3 regions of the Methylomonas sp. MED-D genome follow, and region 1 is predicted to be linked to each of the others. Evidence: riboswitches for the same ligand, from Rfam matches in the RefSeq annotation. Region 1 holds a riboswitch; each other region holds the start of a gene.

What was found. Region 1 has a riboswitch for cyclic di-GMP ahead of ACQE3E_RS02530 (IS1182 family transposase). Riboswitches for the same ligand answer to the same signal wherever they lie in the genome.
Region 2: it holds a riboswitch for cyclic di-GMP, as region 1 does, so the genes downstream of both, ACQE3E_RS16445 (hypothetical protein) here and ACQE3E_RS02530 (IS1182 family transposase) in region 1, are expected to answer to the same signal.
Region 3: it holds a riboswitch for cyclic di-GMP, as region 1 does, so the genes downstream of both, ACQE3E_RS04575 (hypothetical protein) here and ACQE3E_RS02530 (IS1182 family transposase) in region 1, are expected to answer to the same signal.

Annotation. Positions count from the first base shown of each region.
Region 1 is NZ_CP189965.1:571,969-578,662, reverse strand. Features, by position in the region: gene ACQE3E_RS02550 (alpha/beta fold hydrolase) at 1-148, opposite strand, end outside; gene ACQE3E_RS02545 (DUF445 domain-containing protein) at 156-878, opposite strand; gene phoU (phosphate signaling complex protein PhoU) at 1,005-1,709, opposite strand; gene ACQE3E_RS02535 (SIR2 family protein) at 2,158-3,015, opposite strand; cyclic di-GMP riboswitch class I at 3,649-3,723, shown strand; gene ACQE3E_RS02530 (IS1182 family transposase) at 3,863-5,218, shown strand; gene ACQE3E_RS02525 (Calx-beta domain-containing protein) at 5,573-6,085, shown strand; gene ACQE3E_RS02520 (Calx-beta domain-containing protein) at 6,076-6,694, shown strand, end outside.
Region 2 is NZ_CP189965.1:3,671,251-3,677,944, forward strand. Features, by position in the region: gene ACQE3E_RS16440 (fused MFS/spermidine synthase) at 1-603, opposite strand, end outside; gene ACQE3E_RS16445 (hypothetical protein) at 975-2,027, opposite strand; cyclic di-GMP riboswitch class I at 2,107-2,189, opposite strand; gene ACQE3E_RS16450 (VPLPA-CTERM sorting domain-containing protein) at 2,232-3,011, opposite strand; gene ACQE3E_RS16455 (PEP-CTERM sorting domain-containing protein) at 3,393-4,499, opposite strand; gene ACQE3E_RS16460 (VPLPA-CTERM sorting domain-containing protein) at 4,783-5,577, opposite strand; gene ACQE3E_RS16465 (cytochrome c peroxidase) at 5,683-6,694, opposite strand, start outside.
Region 3 is NZ_CP189965.1:1,032,333-1,039,026, reverse strand. Features, by position in the region: gene ACQE3E_RS04595 (DUF6494 family protein) at 1-160, opposite strand, end outside; gene ACQE3E_RS04590 (sialidase family protein) at 700-2,382, opposite strand; gene ACQE3E_RS04585 (hypothetical protein) at 2,382-3,242, opposite strand; gene ACQE3E_RS04580 (VPLPA-CTERM sorting domain-containing protein) at 3,271-4,056, opposite strand; gene ACQE3E_RS04575 (hypothetical protein) at 4,190-4,960, opposite strand; cyclic di-GMP riboswitch class I at 5,061-5,137, opposite strand; gene ACQE3E_RS04570 (ABC transporter permease) at 5,559-6,566, opposite strand; gene ACQE3E_RS04565 (non-ribosomal peptide synthetase) at 6,568-6,694, opposite strand, start outside.

The sequences.
Region 1 (6,694 bases):
TGTCCAATACATAAACATGGTAACGCCGCGCCAGTTGTTTGGCGACGGTCCGCCAATTGCGCGAGGACGCCATGAAACCATGAATCAACAAAAGCGGCGTATCGCCTGGTTCGCCGTAACTCTCGTAGGCCAGTTCGAGCGTCGTCATGCGCGTCTCAGGCAAAACCGAACACGGCGCCGAGCACCCCGCCGAATACACCGCCCCAAACCACCAACCAACCCAAATGCCGCTTGATGATGCCTTGCACCATGTCCTTGACCATTTTCGGCGTCAATTCCGCCAAGCGATTGTCGATGACGGCTTCGATCTTGCCGGTCAAATCCTCGCCGATGCGGTGCGCGTTCAAGCCTTGCCGTAGCGCTTGCTTGAAGCGGTCAGACTCGGCCATTTCCTCCAAGGTCAGCCGCATCTTATCGGTAAACGGTTGCTTCAACGGTTGCAGGGCGTCCTCGCCGCCCATCATCAACAGCATCCCGCCGAATGACGAATTCATAATGGACGCCACTAAACCTTCGTAGACCTTGTCGTAATCGACCGCATTCAGCAACGGCTCCAGGTTCAACACCCGGCCGCCTTGGGCTTCCTCGCGCTCGATGAATTGTTCGATATTCGCGACGGTAAAAAACTGTTCCATCATCAAGGCCTTGATCGACGCCTTGAACTCCTGAAAGCGCGCCGGAATGATGCCGGAGCCATACAAAAGCGGCACTTTCTCGAACAACATATGAATCGCCAGCCAGTTGGTAATCGCCCCGGAAAACGCGAAAAAACCGATAGCCTTCAAGGTTTCGGGATAGTAGGGACTGACGTAGCCGGCGGCGATCACCAACAACGAAATAAGGTTGGTTAGAAAGCTCTGGTTCAATAGTCTTTTCATGCCGATTAGCCACAACGAAGTCAGTGATAGCCGGCTATTTTAACCGCAATTGCAGCCAGGAGCGACGAAGAGCGGACCGAATGCCCCACGCCGTGTAGGATTTGAACGCCAAATGGCGTGAAGAGATTAACCGCGAGCGTGGCGTACGTCGATACCGTCCAGCATGAAAATCAAGTACTGGGCAATATTACGGCTATGCTCGCCGCAGCGTTCTAGCGCTTTCATCATTTGCATCACATCCAGCGCGCGGCGCGTCATCCTGACGTCCTTCAGCACCAGGGCCAACTGGTGGCGTATACCTTCCTGCAACTCGATTTCGTAATCCCTGTCGTGACGCAACAAGGCGTAGGCCGGTTCGGTGTCGCTCTGCTCCAACGCCTGAATCAACTTGCTCAACATCAGCCTGATCAAATCGCCGATCTTGATAATGTCGGCCAGTAGCTTGGGATTCGGGTCGCTGGTATCCGGATCGTATAGCACCGTGATCAATCGGGTGAAGTCCGCAAGCTCCTCGCCGATTTTCGCCAGCTCGACAACGATTTTCGAACTGGAAATTGCCGTGCGCAGATCGTTAGCCACCGGGCAGCGTCTGGCGATCAGCGCCAAGACCTCGTTGTCGATTCGAGTTTCGCAATGTTTGACCTTGCTGGCACGCGCCAGTACCTTCTCCGCCAAATCCATATCGCCGGCGTCCAGTGCCCGCATCGCCTGTTCCAACTGCCGCATCAGCAGTTCGGTCATCGTCAGCAACAAGCTGTGTAACTGCTGCAATTCATCGTCGAATGCCCGCACAGTGTGCGCGCCAGTCGCGCTCTCGCTCAAAGTCGTCATCGTTCGCCACTCGTAAAACGGCCCAAAGCCGGAAATGCCTGACTGTAAGCCCAACAAGTTACAGGAATGTGACAGGACCGCTATCCGGAACGACAATCCCCGTAAGCCGAGGCGGACAGCCAAACCAATAACATCGTAAAAGGTTAATGAGGCAGCCGGTTTGTGCCGGCGCGGATGGAACGACGCGACATTGCCCGTGTTTAGCGCGAGCGGTCCTTCCGTCCGCCAGACCGAGCCAATAACTCATCGCGCCGACGATTCGACCAGAGCCCGATCGACAAGACAAACTACGTTACGCTTGCGGTGTTAGAAACTTGGATTTTGGCCAAACGACGGGAGTTATCGGGGTTTGCCGCTGGCGAACCACTATTGCCACGGTTCGTTCGGCCAGAAAGCGCAAACCCAATCCGCGCCTGACGACCGAACCGGGTTTGCTTACGGCCAAGGATTACGCCGCGGCGACCGCGCTGCCTTGCACGGCCTGCAAGAACTCTTGCACATCGGCGTCGATCAATTCAAAGCCCAGACGTTCGCTAAAGCGTATTTCCTTGGGGGTCGGATTCTTGCGCATAAACCAACCTTTCGGCTCGGCGGCGGAATAGACGATGTCGCTCATCACCATGCGCTCGGAGTCGCGGTTCAGCGGCAAGCCGATCAGCAGATATTTCTTGCCTTTGCGGTAATCCTTCAAGAAATCCGGAATCGCGAAGCCGCCCATTAGCTCCGTGATGTAATCGACATAGTCGGCATCGGAAACGACATAGTTAGCTTCGGGGCGTGGCGTGCCCATCGGCTTAAACAGTACCGGCAACTTCTTGTCGACTTGTTCTTGCGGGATTTCGAAATAGCTGGAGCCGTCGTAATGGTAAATTCTAAACCGGAACGCGGTAGCGGTAATCCGAGCGACACCGACGACCAAGGTATGCTCTTCGTCGGAATAGCTATCCTGCAACTGGGTGTCTCGGTTGATATCGATGACGTATTTGGGCCGCCATTCGGCCAGCCAATCGTGCAGCGCCGCCCGAGTGTATTGGGCATCGCCGTAAGTTTTGTCCAGAAACTGGGTCAGAAACGAGCGGCCGCGCTTCAGTTCCTGGTTCATCGCGGCGCGCGGAAATTCGTACATCAATTTCGGCGCCATCGGTTTGCCACCGTTCATCGCCAGAATCAAGCTATCGCTATCGGCCGGCATGGGCTCGCGAGTCAGTTTGTTCTGGGCGTCGAACACCACGCCAGGTCCCAGATAAGGTATGACTTGATTGTCGTACAAGCCGCTCAAGATTTCGGAAAAAACACTGTTCGACATATTGCGCCCCATGTAAAAGAAGGTGAAGGATACCGGGGTAAAGCAAATTTCAATCCAATTTTACCGGCGCCTCGCCAGCCCATGTACGGCAAGGCATCCGGAATTCGGCTGCCGGCAGCCGGCTGGCAACAACCGTATAAAATTCAGTGGTTTTGTCGGCTCTGCTACAAACGCGGTTCTGCTATCAAACCCAAGCTAATTGCTGGAAGTTCGGAACGCAACCCTCGGAAACGCAAAGCCGAGGCGTTGAGGAGAACCGCAGTGGAACACATTCCTGGATAGATAGCTTGAATTGGACCCAGAAACCGAAAGACGCAACGGCGTATCGTGTTAGACACCTTAGCATGGCTTCTAACACCTTTTAATTGCCATGGGTCAACGGCATTTTGAGAGACTGGGATTAGCCTTAGTGCCGATATAAAATCCGAATGCCCATGGACAACAACGCGCCAGTGCCAAACACAAGCAAAAAGGGCTTATCGGCAAACTACTTGAAGAATCGGCTCCAGAAAAACCAGGAAACCGCTAGCAGTCAAGTTAATGAAATCATTGCCATCGCAAGAAAAAACAGCTCGAAAATCTAGCGCCGACTCGTGGTTGACAAAAGCGCGTCGCTGTCCTTAACATCACCCCATTCAGATTAGCTAAACCTATTGGAAAATAGGGGCGGAAAGTCGCGGATCCAGATCGGACAGCCGGACTGCCTGAGGGCAAGTTAACAAGATACCAGTTGCGGGCGCTTTCCGAGTCTAGGAGCCTGTCGGACTTAAAAGCCAATAGTCCCTTCGGTAACTTGGTTAGATAAAATAGGTGGTATAGAAAGAACCAGCAACCGGGAGAGCCCTTGATGAGTCGATTCATTCCTGTCAACCGCCATCAAGTCTATCTATTACCCCCCTCGGTGGACGAATGGTTGCCGGAGGATCACTTGGCGCGTTTTGTCGTCGAAGTCATCGAGCAGTTGGATTTAAGCCGGTTGACGAGCCGCTATCAAGGTCGGGGTTCGGCGGCGCACCATCCGGCGATATTATTGGCACTGCTGGTCTATGGGTACGCCACCGGCGTGTTTTCCAGCCGGAAGATCGAACGGGCCACCTACGATTCGGTGGCGTTTCGTTTCTTGTCTGGTGATACCCATCCCGATCACGATACCCTGGCTCACTTCCGCAAGACGTTCCTGGTCGAGTTGGAAGACCTGTTCGTCCAAGTGCTGAGTCTGGCGCAAGCGATGAAGTTGGTGAAGCTGGGGCAAATCGCGTTGGACGGCACCAAGCTCAAAGCGAATGCCTCCAAGCACAAGGCCTTGTCCCACAGCCATATCGAAAAGCTCGAAGCACAGCTACGAGACGAAGTTCAGGCCTTACTGCAAAAGGCCGACGAAACCGACGCGGTGGACGACCGGGACGGCCTTGATCTGCCGGACGAATTGGCGCGGCGGGAAGACCGGCTGAAAACCTTGCGTGAAGCGAAAGCCAAGATCGCCGAGCGGGCCAAACCGCGCGACGCGCAAGCCGAACAGGCATACGAGGACAAGGTGTCCCGCCGGGAAGCCCAGCGGCAAGCTGGCCAAAAGCCGCGAGGCCCGGAACCCAAGGCGCCGGTAGCCGGCCCCAAGCCCGACGATCAAATCAACCTGACCGACGAGGAATCGCGCATCCTGCCGAGTCACGAAGGCTTTGTGCAAGGCTACAACAGTCAGGCCGCCGTCGATGTCGATACGATGCTGATCGTGGCCACCACGGTCACGCAGCAGACCAACGACAAACAACAAGTTGAGCCGATGCTGGCCGAACTGAAAAAACTGCCCGACGCCTTGGGCCAAGCCGAAGCCCTACTGGCGGACACCGGCTACTTCAGTGCCGCCAACGTCCAGGCTTGCGAACGAAACCGGATCGAACCTTTAATCGCCATGGGCCGTGACAGTCATCATCGGCCGTTGGCGGAACGTTTAGCCCCGGATGCGCCGGAACCGACTGGCGACGATCCGCTGGAAAAGATGGCTTGGTACTTGAAAACCCGCGAAGGCAAAGCCCGTTATGCCAAGCGCAAATGCACGGTGGAACCCGTGTTCGGGATCATCAAACAGGTACTCGGCTTTCGCCAATTCTCCTTACGCGGTCTGGATGCGGTCACCGGTGAGTGGAAACTGGTGGCCATGGCCTTCAACTTGAAACGGATGCATATCTTGGCGAGGGGCGTCTAATGGTCGAAACGATTGGTCAGCAAAAGGCTCGATTGGCGTTATCGGAATCCAACGCCAAAACGCTCGCCTAACCAGTGGCAAATCCTTCCTTCGACCGCCGTCTTCGCTGAGCTGGATGACAACAGATGTGCTGGTAAGTTAAGTCCGACAGGCTCCTAGGCCATATATTGCCTCATCTCATCTATCCCCACTCATTACCCGGTTAACCAACACGACTCGCCGATTTTATCGGTGGCGAGAACGGTTTTTTGCGCGCACTTTTCCTTGAGCCAGCGTCAATCGCCATTTCGTCGCCAAATCGTCGGGTTAATTTCGCGTGAAAATTAAAAATAACAATCTTCTAGGAGAAGCGCCGTGGCGATTAGTATGATTTCGGTTGATGATCTGTTTGTAGACGAAACCAATGGCAATGCGGTATTTACCGTGAGACTCGATGTCGCAAACGCGACAACGGTTACGGTGAATTACTCAACGTCAAACGGTACCGCGACCAGCGGGAGTGATTTTACCGGCGTAAACGGGACACTGAGCTTTTTGGCCGGCGAGTTGACTAAAACGGTTAGCGTGCCGATCATCAACGACACGGCGCTGGAATCGCTGCAAAACTTCTTCCTACGGCTGACCGCGCCCAGCGCCAACGCCACCGTCGCCGACGAATGGGGCATGGCCAGCATCGTCGATAACGACGCCGCCTCCGGCACGCCGGTGGTCGGCATCAACGACTTCATCGTCGATGAGGCCACCAAGGAGGCGGTGTTCGTGATTACCCTGGACCGGCCATCCACCAGCGTGGTGACCATGAACTACGCCACTCAAAACGGCAGCGCCAGCGCCGGCTCCGACCCGGCAGGGAAGCCGTGTTCGTGATTACCCTGGACCGGCCGTCCACCAGCGTGGTGACCATGAACTACGCCACCCAAAACGGCAGCGCCAGCGCCGGCTCCGACTACGTGGCCGCCAGCGGCAGCCTGGTGTTCGCACCCGGCGAAACCGCCAAGACCGTCAAGGTCACCCTGATCAACGACACGGCGGCGGAAAGCTCGGAAGCCTTCAATCTGGTGCTGTCCAGCCTAAGCAACGCCACCACCCTGGACGGCACCGGCACCGCGATCATCTTCGAAAACGACGCGGCGGCGGTGACCAACTCGAATATTTACGTGGACGATCTGGTGGTGGACGAATCGCAAGCCTACGCCGACTTCATTGTCCGGCTGGACAAACCCAACACCGGCACGGTGAAAGTGAATTACACCACCGTCGGCGGCACGGCCGGCAGCGGTAGCGATTTCGATAGCCAGTCCGGCTTTTTGACCTTCGCGGCCGGTGAAACCGAAAAGACAGTGCGGGTCAAACTGACCAACGACGTCAGCCCCGAATCCCTGCAAAACTTCTTCCAGGACCTGTACTCGCCCAGCGCCAACGCCACCATCGCCGACGAACGCGCGATCGCCGACATCATCGACAACGACGCCGCCT
Region 2 (6,694 bases), 2.1 Mb from region 1:
AAACGTCGCCCCACCCGTTGACGGCGCCAGCCTGTCGAAAACCAGTAAACCGATCACCACCACTAATAACGCCAGACTCAAGCTGAACACGATCGCGCGGGTACCGAATTCCGGCAACAAATAGAAAGCCAGCAACAGTGTGCCGATCACGCTGCCGACGGTGCTAACCGCATACACCGAACCGACTGCCCTACCCACACCCCGCAAGTCGCGGGTGGCCATTTTGATCACATAGGGACCAACCATCGCCAACGAAGTCAGCGGCAGCGTAAACAATAACAACGCACTGACAAACGCGCCGCCGCGTATTCCCAGTGGATTGGTCCACGTCATTACCGGACCGCCGAGAAACGGAATCAGCGCCGTTGTCACCGACGCCAGCGCCAAAATATGCGCCAGCCGCAAGGCCGGATAACGATCCGACAAATAACCGCCCAGGTAGTAACCGATCGCCAACGCAATCATCGTTACCGAAATCAGCGCGGTCCAAACGTATAAACTGACCCCATAAAACGGCGCGATAATCCGCGTCCCCAGCAGTTCTAAGATCATCACGGCGCCGCCGCTAAGCGTCACCAGGGCAAACAACGCGGCGGTGCTCAATGCGCCGCTCCGCGCTTTAGAATCTGTTAAACCGTTTTCAGACATGACTGACCAAACTTTGAGTAAGAAGTAAAAACCTATTGATCGCCGCGAACTTCCTAACAAGTACTCGATCGGTAATCGGGCCGGGCATTATAAGCGCGAAAAACCAAATCGTCCGTTGCCGGCATCGAATCGACAGTATGCCGGCGACTAAAGAAAAACGCCTCGGCCATCGAATGTCATTTAAAGCGGCATCCTTAAGCGTCACAAACCGGCCCGATGGCATCAAAACAAAAACGAGCGCTTGCCCCAATTCCTGGGGCGAGCGCTCGCGAATGGTTGGCATCCCGCCAATACGTTATCGAATCAATCTGATAACCTTCCTTGAATTAAGTGCTACGCGCGCGGCGTTTCATGCCCAGGAAACCCATCAATGCGCTACCGAACAACCAAACCGCACCAGGAACGGGAACGGTGGTTACGCTGAAGTTGCTGATAGTCAAACCGCGGGCCAAACGGTCGGCTGTGTAGGCTGCCGCGTACTGGCTACCGGCGGTGGCGCCGCCGTTGACGATGTCGTTGAACAACTGGGTGTACTCCGCGACATTGGCGCCGCCGATTGCCAGGGTATAGACGCCGGCGTGCAAAAAGCCATTCCAAGACACGCTGTTATCCACCGTACCGTCGGCCGCTAAAACGCCAGTAGTTCCGCCTGATGAGTTGGTGAAGCTGGAACCCGCCACGGCGTCCGCACCCGATTTGCCGGTATAGGTAATCGTTGCGATCTTAGCAGTATCTAAATTACCCAAATAGTTTGGTCCATGGGTATCGGTCGCGCCGGCAGTGCCATTGTTGCCTGTGGTAATACTGCCGTTGGTATCGAACACGCCCCACAAACCGGTAGGGTTAGCGGCTGTGCCGGCCGCCGCGCCACCGCGAATGTCATTGACACCCGCGAACGGCGACCAAGAAGCAAAATCAGGCGCTCCCGCCAAATAGGCGGCGGTATCGGGATCAGCCGCGGTTGAAGCGACATCGCCCACGCCGTCGTGCGAGGAAGCTGGAACCACGCCGTTGTACAACGAGAAGCCTGGGTTCAAGGTGCTTGCACCATTGGCATTGGTTGTACCGGTAATGGTGAAGCTAACATTCGCGTCTTTTTCCAGAATGAAATAACGGAAGCGGATGTCGTGAGTATTACCCAAGGAATCCGGGTTCAAACCGGCCAGATAACCGCCGTTGCTGGATACGGTGGGTGTAAAGTTTGCCGCAGCGCCATAGGTACTTGTCGCGCCTTGGGTGTTACCTGTCAACGGATCGTAAGTGCCCGCGCCCCAGTACAAAGCGGAACCGTAACCCACGTGCGCCATCGCTTGACCGGACATTAATGCCATACCGCCAACTAACGTTAAAACCGAAGCTTTTAAAGTCATTTTTTTCATAGTTATTTTTACCGTAATAATTATTATCCCTCTGACAGACCTTGAATTCGCAGTGAACCCCAAATCCGTCCCTTACATCGATTGCAACCCGGCCGTCCCTTCCCCCTAAGAGGACCCGTGGCTTTCCGGCTTCGCCTCGCGGCGAATGTGGCGAACCATCCCTGGCAAAACGTCCTGTTTTCTCCTCATTTCCCAAAACGAAAGTCAACCTTTGGCGCTATTGCGTTTCCTTGCCGTTGCCGTCAAACCCGCCAAGACCGGAGCGAACAACCATACTGCCGCCGGCAAAGGCACCGCCGTCACGCTTAAGGAAATCTGGCCGTCCAAACCCTCCAGCGCGGTTGCAGCGTCATAAACCGTTCCGCCGCCGGCCGCGATCGTATAATCGCCGGCGCCCAACAGATAATTCACCAGCGACACCGAATTGCCTCCCGCAGGACCCACGTGAGTCAGATATTGAATCACCGCCCATTCGCCGCTGTTATTGGCCATGCTCCAGGAATCCAGCGCATCGAACTGGCCGCGATATTCGACGTGCTCGGTATCGCGAAACGGCGACAACACACCGTTATCCACCGGCGAAGCCAACTTGACGACATGCGGCGTTGGTGTGGAAACCAATACTTTAGGGTTCAACGGGTCTACCGTCGTATCGTCGTGCGCTTCAGCCGCGAAAAGCCCCGAATACAAACTGAATGCCGGATTCAACGCATCTGTTCCACTGATATCGCTAAAAGTGATGGTCACTAACGAAGATTGGTCCAGATGAAATTTAAAAAATGTCCCGCCGGCCAACGAATGACTATCGCCCAACACCGCCTCGGTACCGTTATGCCAACCGAAATTGGTAAACGTTCCACCATTGATGCCACCCGGCGACGAAATCGGATCGCTTAAATCCGCGTAATCGACATGCGCCTGCGCCTGTCCGGACAAACCGCACAGCGACACGACAGCTAGCGCCGCCCAATTAAACCTATTCATATTCAACATAAATCCCCCAAGTAAAAAGATCCAACGTCCGTGCCGATGAAAACCAACTTTCATCAATCGTCCGACAACACAATAGCCAATCCAAAAATCTTTTCTATACTTCGTCGGCTAAGCTAGCCTGTACGGATGCAAGTCGTATGCCATGCATTTTTCCCGCATAGAGCCTGGGGAAGACACAGGTAAAATAATTAAACTATGTTATTTACAATAATAATATCGGCAAATCGCACAACTTTCCTTCCTCGACAAGCTCCCGCTCAAGAACAGCTTTCATAGGCAAAAAAAACGGCCCTTTCGGGCCGTTCACAACCGATAACACATCCTTGTGTCTTTTATTCATCGGTTACATATCGAGCTTTCCGAGTCGGAAATTTAGGCAAATAATACTTTGCGGCGATTCAAACCCACGAATCCAGCCAAGACAGTGCCGAACAACCAAACAGCACCCGGCACCGGCACGGCGGCTGCGGTAGCAACAGCCGAGAACTCCAAATGACCATGCAGATTTGACAGACTAAAATCGCCTGGATTCACCGCGCCGGAAGCCCCAATTGTGTAATTGCCGGCACCCAGAATTAAGGTCAGAGTCTCTATAGTCTCGCTGGCGGAAGTACCGGCACCGCCAGCCGGGTTATTGTCGTTCACGGCTTGTCGAAACTCGATATTACCCCAGTCGCCCGAGACATTAGCTTGCCCCCAGTTCGCCAAGGCATTGAATTGACCGACATAGTTGGTAGCCCCCATCGTCGCGAAACTGGTATCGCGAAATGAAGAAGCGATACCCTGAGCATCGACCGGCGCATTCGCCGAGTCGAGAGCGTCCTGAACCTTGGTGCTATTTGCCAAACCGGTCTTCGGATTCAACTTCTCATTGGCATCGTCGTGCGCTTGGTAGTTCAGTACACCGTTATATAAGGTAAAGGCCGAATCGATGTAGTTACCGGTACCATCATCGACAGTCCAGGAAATCGTCACCTTCGATTCCTGATCCAGGCGGAAGTTAAAAAAGTCGACTTTGTGACTATCGCCGAGCAGCGCCGTCGTACCGTTGTACCAACCATAAGACGTCACATCGTCCACATCTACCGTCGCCGAACTAGCAGCGGATGAGTAATTGACGTTGGTAAAGCTGCCAACCCCGGTATAGGCCTGATTAGCCGCATTCCATTGAGAAGGGTCGTTCAGGGGACGGTCGCTTTGGCCGCTAAGCGCGGAGCCAATACCATTAGCGGAACGCTGCGCCGGGGTAAGCCCAGCACCGCCCAACGCCAATACCGCCGCCGGCGTGCCACCGTATTGCGCGGTTGAAAGCACCTTACCGGCCGCCGTCAGATCGCCAATCTGCGCCCCCTGATTGAGATCGTAATACTCGACATGCGCTTGAGCTTGCTGAGCCACGCCAGCCAGCGCCAGCGCAATGCCCAGACCCAATTTAGATGCCGATTTGGCATTCGATTTGTAAAAAATTTTATTTTTCATGTGTTCTCCACTGAAGGATTGATAAATTTCAACGATTCTTGCAAGTAAGGACGTAAGCAACCCAGTCCTAAAACTAAAGCAAATAGCAAGCCAACAACACCGCTAGAGAATTCCGGCCCGACAACACCCGAGCAAATCTAAACTGTGTTAAATACCGCATCTATTAGGGCATTTAACGCACTCCTTGCGTATCCTGCTGACACAGCCGACTCACTTGGTTCCTGAAAATTTGCCAAGACCGGGCGGTAAGCGATTCCAATCCGCACCCTTTAACCGAGTTCGGCTATTGAATGTGACAGGATTGCGCAACCCTGTTATCGGGACTGATCCGCGCCGCCCCATGTTCGGAACGGCGTTTTTTTATTCCGAGAAGCCCCATCAAACCGGCCAGAAAAGACCATGCCGCCGCCGGTAGCGGGACTGGCGACGCTTCCAAATGACTTTCGATCACAACATCCGCGAACAGCCCCTGAGCTTCGCCCGCCGCCAATTCGAAATTGAAGACGTCGGATTGGCCGATACTCGCCGCGATCGGCGCGCCGAGCCACGCGTCCGCTCTCTCATATCCCGCTAGCGTTTGCCCGTCCGAACTAAAATAATCGACACTCACCGAACCGGTACCGTTTTCACCGGTAACGGCAACCTGCAAGTCGTAATCCAGTCTCACGCTGATCGAATACACATCGCTGCCGAGATTCGTAAACTCCAGCCCATACCAGCCCAAATGATGGGAATTGAGTGCTCCGCTGTTCAAACTGGTGTCCACCGCAAAACGGTAAGAAAATGCACCGGCAGCACTCAAGCCTGGATTCTGTGCGCTAACACTTCCGTCTCCAACGATATCGGACCATGAGTAATCGCCGCCATCATACACCGGCGTATCGATCTGTTGAAACGAACCCGCAATTTGTAAACCCGATAAATCTCCCGGATTGGTCAGATTCACGATGCTCGCCACCGAGTAACTCAAATTCGCCGATGCGTTTTGAGTGGCGGCCGCCATGACGGGTTGCGCCCCGCACAACCCGACCGCGACGGCAACCCAAGGAATTGGACTGTATTTATTCGCTATTTTCATTGTTAGAACCCTATTTAGACGGATCGTCAAGACGACCGAGACCCGCTGCCAATTCACTATTCCCTAGCCGCCGGCCCAATTTACACTGGCGGCGGCCGGCTATTTTTATTGCGCTAATAACTGATCGAAGCGCAAGGTCGGCTCGGTCGATCCGCTCGCCCCAACCGCCGGGACGACCATGACCTCATCCTTCGCGAAATTCGCCAACAATGGATTGCCGGCCGTTACAAGGCCCGCATCGCCAACATGACCGTTCGGCACCACCACCTCCGGATGATCGAACGGCGCTTTTTGGTATCGCACCCTCTCGTCGGTGAAGGATTTCAAGAAAGCGATCAAATCCGCGCGATTGGTAGCCGTGTTCAAGTCCGATGCAATCGTATTGATTTGTTCGTGCAAGTTGTCGTTATAAAAGTTGCCGTGTCGCGTGTAAAACTCGATCACCTGCTCCAGTGTCGCCATGCCGCCGTTATGCATATACGGACCGGTCAATTCGATATTCCTAAGAGTCGGCACTTTGAACGCGGCGTAGGTAGCCACAGCTAATTTAGGACCGCCAACCGCCGCCCGAGCCGCCGCCACCGACGGCAAGTAGGCCCACGCGGGGTCTGCGCAATTGACGTTTCGTAACACGCCTTCCTTGCTGCCGTCGGCGATCAGGTCATCAACGGTCGTGAAATAGCTTGGAGACACATAACTGGTATTCACCGCGAATCCGGCGAGAAAATCGCAAGCCCGAGTGGTTGTAACCACGGCATCTTTAACCCCTGCCGTCTCACCCAATACGTAATTGACGTATTGCGCGCTAAACGACAGCGGATTCCCGAAATCATCGACGCCGCCGACACCGGGATCATCGTCGGGATCGGCAACGCCGGTGTTAACAAAACCCAAATCCATCAACGTCGGCGTGGTGTTGGCGGCGTAATCGCGCGTTACCACGTTGACATAACGTGTCAACCCTGCGTATCTGACCGCGTTGTTGGGTCCAAAGGCGTTCGGACCGTAAGCGATAGGCGTCGCGTCCGGCCCAAAGGTTTTACCTTCGGTCGGCGTCAACAAGGCCGCGCTAGACGCCAACGCCGCCAAACTCATGGTCGGCCCGGTATGGCACAGA
Region 3 (6,694 bases), 460 kb from region 1:
CGGGCGCCTCCAAGGTCATCGCCACCGCGAGAGTCTCCGAACCCTCGAGTATGCCGGCCTCGACCGCTTTCAACACCGCGTGCTCCAGTTCGCGCTGCGAAGCGATCCCAACGGTTTTCAGGAACTTACGGACTTCCAAATTCAAGGTATCTTCGTTCATCGTCATCCCCCGGGCACGTTATAAAAAGTCGAAGCGACGAATCGACGCGCGGAACTCGCGGCGCCATCGCCTCGGCTAGCAGATTATCACGGATCGGTGCATTCTCGGCTTAGCGATAGGCGAAGAGGCCGAGCCATCGGCCGGATCATGAACATTGAAAAGGATTCCGCCGAAATTCGCCGACTCGTCGGGCCGTGATCCCGATATCGCGAGTCAATAGATCAATGACCTTGGCAGCGGTGGTAAGTCGCTACGCTGCCAAACGGCTACGATTCGAAGGATTGGAGCGTTTTAGCAGGCCGGTCATCATCGTGTGACGTCTTTTATCTACTCGCCGGTACAGAACAAGTAGCCGTGTCAGTAGGATAAAACCGATGATTTGCACAAACATGAAAGCATGCCAGTTCCGATTTCTCGAGAGCAGGGAACGGCGATTCGAACAAGCCGTCACCGAGCGGCAGGTCGGTGACGTCAATCGGAAGTGAAGGGGAACGGTTAAAGCGATCGTATCCAAGACGTGTGTATCGAATCCCGCGAGCTTACTTCGCGCATTGCGGTCGCGTACACAACAGGGCCAGTTTGCGCGAGTCGAGCACATTGATCGTGCCGTTATGATCCAAATCCCTGGGGTCGCCGGCACCGCTCGCCGGTTTGTTTCGAGCGGCCAGCACGACATTGAGGTCGAGTAAATCGACATCGCGGTCGCCGTCTTGATCGCCGGTCACGGTCATGTTTTCGCAAGCGTCGGGCAGATGATTTTGGTTGGTATCGCCGCTTTGGCGTTGCTCGATGTCCAAGACGTCGGATTTGCCGTTGTTATTGCAATCCGGAAATACGTTCAAATAGTACACATCCTGCTCGCCGTTGTAGGTCGCGGTGTAGGACACGTGAGCGCCGTATTTGTCGGAAACCAGATGGCTATAGTCGCCGATTTTATCGACGCCCAACGGATAACCGGTTTGGGTGTTGAAGGTCGCGGTGACCGCTCGATTCGGACTCCAAGTCGCCCCGCCGTCCCATGAGTAGGAATAAAACAACTGGGATGTGCCGGCTTGGAGTTTTTCTCGGGTGTCGTACCAAACCGCATCGATCCGCGAGTTGTCGGCAACGCCCAACATCGGAAACCATTGAAAGGCGTTCCGGTCCGCCGTATCCGTGTTGATGCGTAGCGGCGCCGACCAGGTCAGCCCGCCGTCGCTGCTGCGGATAAAGTTGACGTCCAGATTGTCCGTGCCCGGCGGATCGACCGGAGCCAGCAGATAAATGTTGTTGCGCAACGCACCTGCCGAATGATCGACGGCGACTTGAATATCGCCGATCGGACCAAGCGGGTTGGGATTGTTGGGAATCATGAAGGTGATCGGCGAACCGCCCATATCGATGGCTTGGGTCGTGAAACTTGGTATTGCGTTGGGATCGCGAGCGTTCAACGAGGTGGCGAACAAATAACCGTCGTAGACCAGCTTGGTACCCACCAAGCTGCCGCTTTCCTTACGACCGGCCAGATACACTTCGCCGTTGGCACCTACGCCGATGGTACCGAACGACGGGTTTTCCGGCACGCTGACCGGCGCTTCGTAGCTCAGGCCGCCGTCAACCGAGCGGGTAAAACGCTTGTCGTCCAAACCTTCCCGCCAGTGTAAATAAATATGGCCGTCGCTGGCGGTTCCGCTCCGGTCTATGCCGATTCGGCCTTTATCCGCGCCTTCGCCGTGTGCGTAGACCGGCGCTTGCCAGCTGACGCCGCCATCCAGCGACTTGAAGACCTGCACGTCCGCCGCGAAGTTGCCGGTGCTGTCGTAATGCAGACTCTGGTAGTAGAAATTGCCCGCCGAATCGACATCCACCATGATGTTGGTCCGTTGTTCGCCCGGCGTCACCACGCCTTGAAAATGCCAGTGCTTACCGCCGTCGTCGCTATAAGTCCAACCGCCTTCCCGGCTGCCCGAAGCGATACTGGCAAATTGCTTCCAGCCCGCGACCAACCGGTCTGGGTTATTCGGATCGAGAGCGATCGTCGGCTCGTGAGCCGCGTCGCCGGCGATATTGTCGCCGGCCGGGTCCACATTCATTTGAATGCTCGAATACGGTCCGTACGGAAACAGCGATTGCGCAGCGGCGCTTTCCGGCATCGCGCCGCAGACCGCTAACACGCTCAAGCCCAAGCAATGGGCGAAAATCCCTCGCGGCAACGGCACGACGCGACCTAGGCGAACGTCCATCACGCCCTCCTGAATCGGCGATAGCCGTTGATACCGATACCGGCAATCCCCGAAGCGAAGAACCAAACCGCCGAAGGCAATGGAACGGCGGCCACTTGGCCGCAACCGCTATAGGCACCCACGCCTAAACAAAAATCCCCCAAATCGGCCAAGACGGTATTTTTCAAAAAGAACGCGTTTTCGGGGGACAGTAATAAATCGCCGCTGAGCATCCAATCGCCGGCACTGCTGTACTGCAACCGCAAATTAGCCAATTCGTAAGCCACCGCGCTAAACGAAACGTTATTCTGCAAATACCAGCCGCCCGGCGTGCCCGAAACGCCAAAGGCATCCCACATGGTCTGCCGCGCCTCCGGGTCGTATTTCAGCGAGTAATCGCCGTTCAGCAAGGTGCCGGAAAAGCTTCCTCGAAACATCTCGACGCCGGTCATGCCCATCGTGCCGGTACCCGCCAAGGTGTCCGAATCGATTGAGAAGTCCGGCGTCGTGGCTTGGACGTTGCGGCCGGAAAGCTGACCGCTGGGGTTGCTGGCACTGACGGGGGTGATGTCGTGTACCAAGTTCACGGCTGAAATTTCGACACGCGTCGGATTATTGAAGTAAAACGACGAATCGGTGCGAACCGTGTAGTCGGACTCGATGGTGTCGAAATATTGCGCCAGAAAGTATCCCGGCTGGGTCAACGAGCCGAAGTTGGAGAGCGCTAAAGCATCGCGGTCCAGATTCATCGTGAAGGTGCCTCCGGAATTCGCGTTTAACAACGCGGCATCGGCCTGCGTAACGAATCCGCCGGCGACCAGCGCGAAAACCGTCGAAACCACGGTCAAGTATTTTGATGTTTCAAGGCGATGGCATGTCATCGAAACCTCCTGTTAACTGATATCCCGATCAAGCGGATCTGTTGCGAAAACCGCTCACGCCCATGCCGATTAAGCCGGTCATAAACATCCAGACGGCGGCCGGCAGCGGGACCACGGAGGTTTGAAAGCTGAAGGTACCGATGCGCGCATTAGCATTGCGGGCCGGACCGGCCCCAAGATGATCGAATCCCCAACCGTAACCCAACTCGCCGCTCAAAGACAGCACGTTTCCGTTGATCTCGGAAACCACGTTAAACAACTCGAAAGCCACCGCTTTAAAGCCGAGGGTGTTGTAAATGACCCAATCCGAACTTTCCGGCGTTTTTAGCGCTTCCGCGGGATTATAGGTCAGCGTCATGTCGCCCATTAATACCCGGTTAGTGGGGGGCGTGACATCCACTCGATAGCGCAGGCCGCCGGCCAGGCCGATAGAGCCCGACGCGGTGCCGGTAATGTCGTTAGGGTCGAACGTGAAGGTAGTGGCGCTATTGTGCCGACCCGACGGGTTGTCAGCCACATGCGCGCCATTGACGGTAAATTTCAATCCGGTGGCCGGAATTTCGTTCGCCGCGTAATCGGTCAGATCGACGGGCGTATTGTAATCGCGCAACTCTTCAAAGGTTTTTGAGGCCAGCGAAGCGTCGTAGTATTCCTCGACGTATATGGATGGCGCAGCGGTCCTATCCAAATCGATACCGTTCTCGAAAGCGTCTCGATCGATATTGATAATCAGCGAACCTCCGGATACGGTAGCGCCATGCGCGGATGTCGCGGCAAGGGTTAACGACAGCACGATCAGGTATAGAAATTTCATGCGTATTCCTTGAAAAAAATTGGGTTTCTAATAAGTCGCTTACCGGCCAAGTTCAGGCTCTACCCCCGTCCGTTAACGGAAAGCAAAGCGCCCCGCAGCCTTTTGCGACGGAAGGTTGAGCGGTCTGGTAGGCTTAGGCGGATAAGCCCGATTTACCTCTGGAAGCGCCTAACAGGCCAACCAATCCGCTCCCGAACAACCACACGCCGGCCGGCAGCGGCACTGCGGCGGGCGCCAGATTGAAGGTACCCACTTTGACCGATGTGCTGCCGTTAAACAGCAAATTCCAGGAGTAACCCAAAGTGGAAAGATACAAATCGCCGCTTAGCGATAATTCGCCGTTACCGTTTACCGACTCGGTGGCATTCACCAAGCGGAACAAGGCTGGATCTTGCGCGGGGCTACTAAAACCGGCGCTGTAGGTAAAGATATTCCACGTCCCACCGGCTTTTTTCAGGTAAAAATCACCGGGGTTCAGGTAGGAGCCGCCACCGGCGGGTTCCATCCGAAATGCACCGCTCAAGCCGATTTGGCCTGCCGCCGTGTTGCTGGCATCCATCGTCGTGGCCTCCTGCTTTCTCGCGCCGTAGCTGATGGTGGTGCCATTGGCGTTCACCGGCAACGAAACGCTGAAGGTCTCGGTCTGACTGAGAGCAACACCGCCGGTCGTGTCCAGATCGATCGGCGTTGCGTTATAAGTCTCGTCCCAAAAATTGGCGATATACCAACCTTCGGAACCGCCAACGGCCGAGGTAAATGCTGAATTGTCGATGGTCATATTCGCGACGCCGCTAACGAGGGCCGCGTTGGCATCGCCTGCCGTTAACAGACCGCCGCCGAATACGCTGATTGCCAGAACGCCGGCATAGGCCGCTTTCAAACTGTGTTTGTTTAATAGGTTCATTGTTTTCCTTACAAAACGATCTAAGATTGATTTAATGGGCAAAATCCAGGCCCCGATACGGATGGAAGCGCGTCACATCCCATTGCAGAGCCCAAAGTTCGAAGGCAACCCGGCCGTCTTATTCCAAGACCCGTGGCTTTCCGGCTCCGCCTCGCGGCGGATGTGGCGAAATTGCCGCTTCCGTGCGGCATCGCCCGAATCCTTGAGCGAGGTTTTCCTAGATTTCCGGCGGCTTTTCCGAACGGCGCAAGATGCCGTCATTGGGCAGCCGCCAAGGCTCGAAACCCAACGATACTGGCTTAGAGAGGGCGTCGCGAAACGCAAACCCGCCGACATAAACCTATCGTCATTTCCCGAGTTGCTGATCTAACAGCAAAGACCAGGCCAATTAAAAAGTCATTGTTTTACAACGACTAACATTTTTACCGACGGCCAAACAAACCCAAACCACGTGATTTGCCTCAGCAACTGCGTGAAATCACCTATTCAAACGATTTGCCGGTATTTGTAACAATTGAAACCTAAGCCGCGTCGAATCAACGGGCGGAATGCGCCAGCTCCCGGTGAGTCGCACGGACCTCCATGGATTGACCGATCCTCAATCTTCCACCCATTTAAACCGCAGCGCGGCGGTCGTTAGAAACAACAGCGTCATCGCGGCCAGGCTCATCAACGCCGGTGCTATCTCGGCCAAACCGGCGCCGTCGATCATGACCGCGCGAGCCGCTTGCAGCATGTGGGTTAGCGGGAAAATCAGCGTCAGGTTCTGCAACAGCGCCGGTGCGCCTTCCAGCGAAAACCAAACCCCGGACAGCAGTATCATCGGCAAGGTCAGCAGGTTCAGGATGCCCAAGGCCAACTCCTCGCTACCGGTCCGGCTCGCCATCAACAAACCTAGACTGATCAAAGTTACCGAACCGAGTACCGCTATCAGCGCCAACAAGGCATAAGCCCCCTGCACTAAAAAGTCGAACAAGACGTTCATCGCGACAAATTGCAGCACGACCGCCAGCATCAACAGCCCCAGCCGGCTGACGACTTGCGCCGACAGGAACTCAAAAGCGTTGACCGGCGAGGCTTTCAAGCGTTTAAGCACGCCGCTTTTGCGATACCTGACGATCGTAAATCCGACTCCGAACAAACCGCCGTGCATGATGTTGATGGCTAAAATGCCGGGCAAAACCCAATCGAGGTAGCGTACCCGCCGCCCGGAAACCACTTGCTTTTTCCAGGTGGCGGCTGGATCGCCGGCCAGCAGGACTTTTTCCAGCAGATAGCCCTGCCCGGAACTGTCGTTTATCCAATACCCGTTTTCCGCCCCCCCTTGCACCACCATATCCAGTTGATGATGCTGGAGTTTGGCTAACGCCTTATCCAGTTCCGGGTAGTCGATGAATTGCAGATATTGGGTGGTCTTAAACGCGGTAATCTGCGAATTAGCCTCGCCGGTCACGCCCACTTTAAACAGCGCGCTGTCCTGATCGTCGAATATCGCCGCTATGCCGACGATCAAAATCACCGGAAACACGAAATTCCAGATCCAGGTGGCTTTGTCGCGGATCAATTCGATATTGCGGGCTTTTAGCAATGCCAAAAAATGCTTCATCTCAATTTCTCAAGGAGTGGCCGGTTAATTTAAGAAACAGGTTTTCCAGATTCGGCGTGGCGACCGTCAAGCCTTCCAGCGAGACATGCAAGCGCGTCAATTGGGCGATCGCCGCTTCCACATTGGCG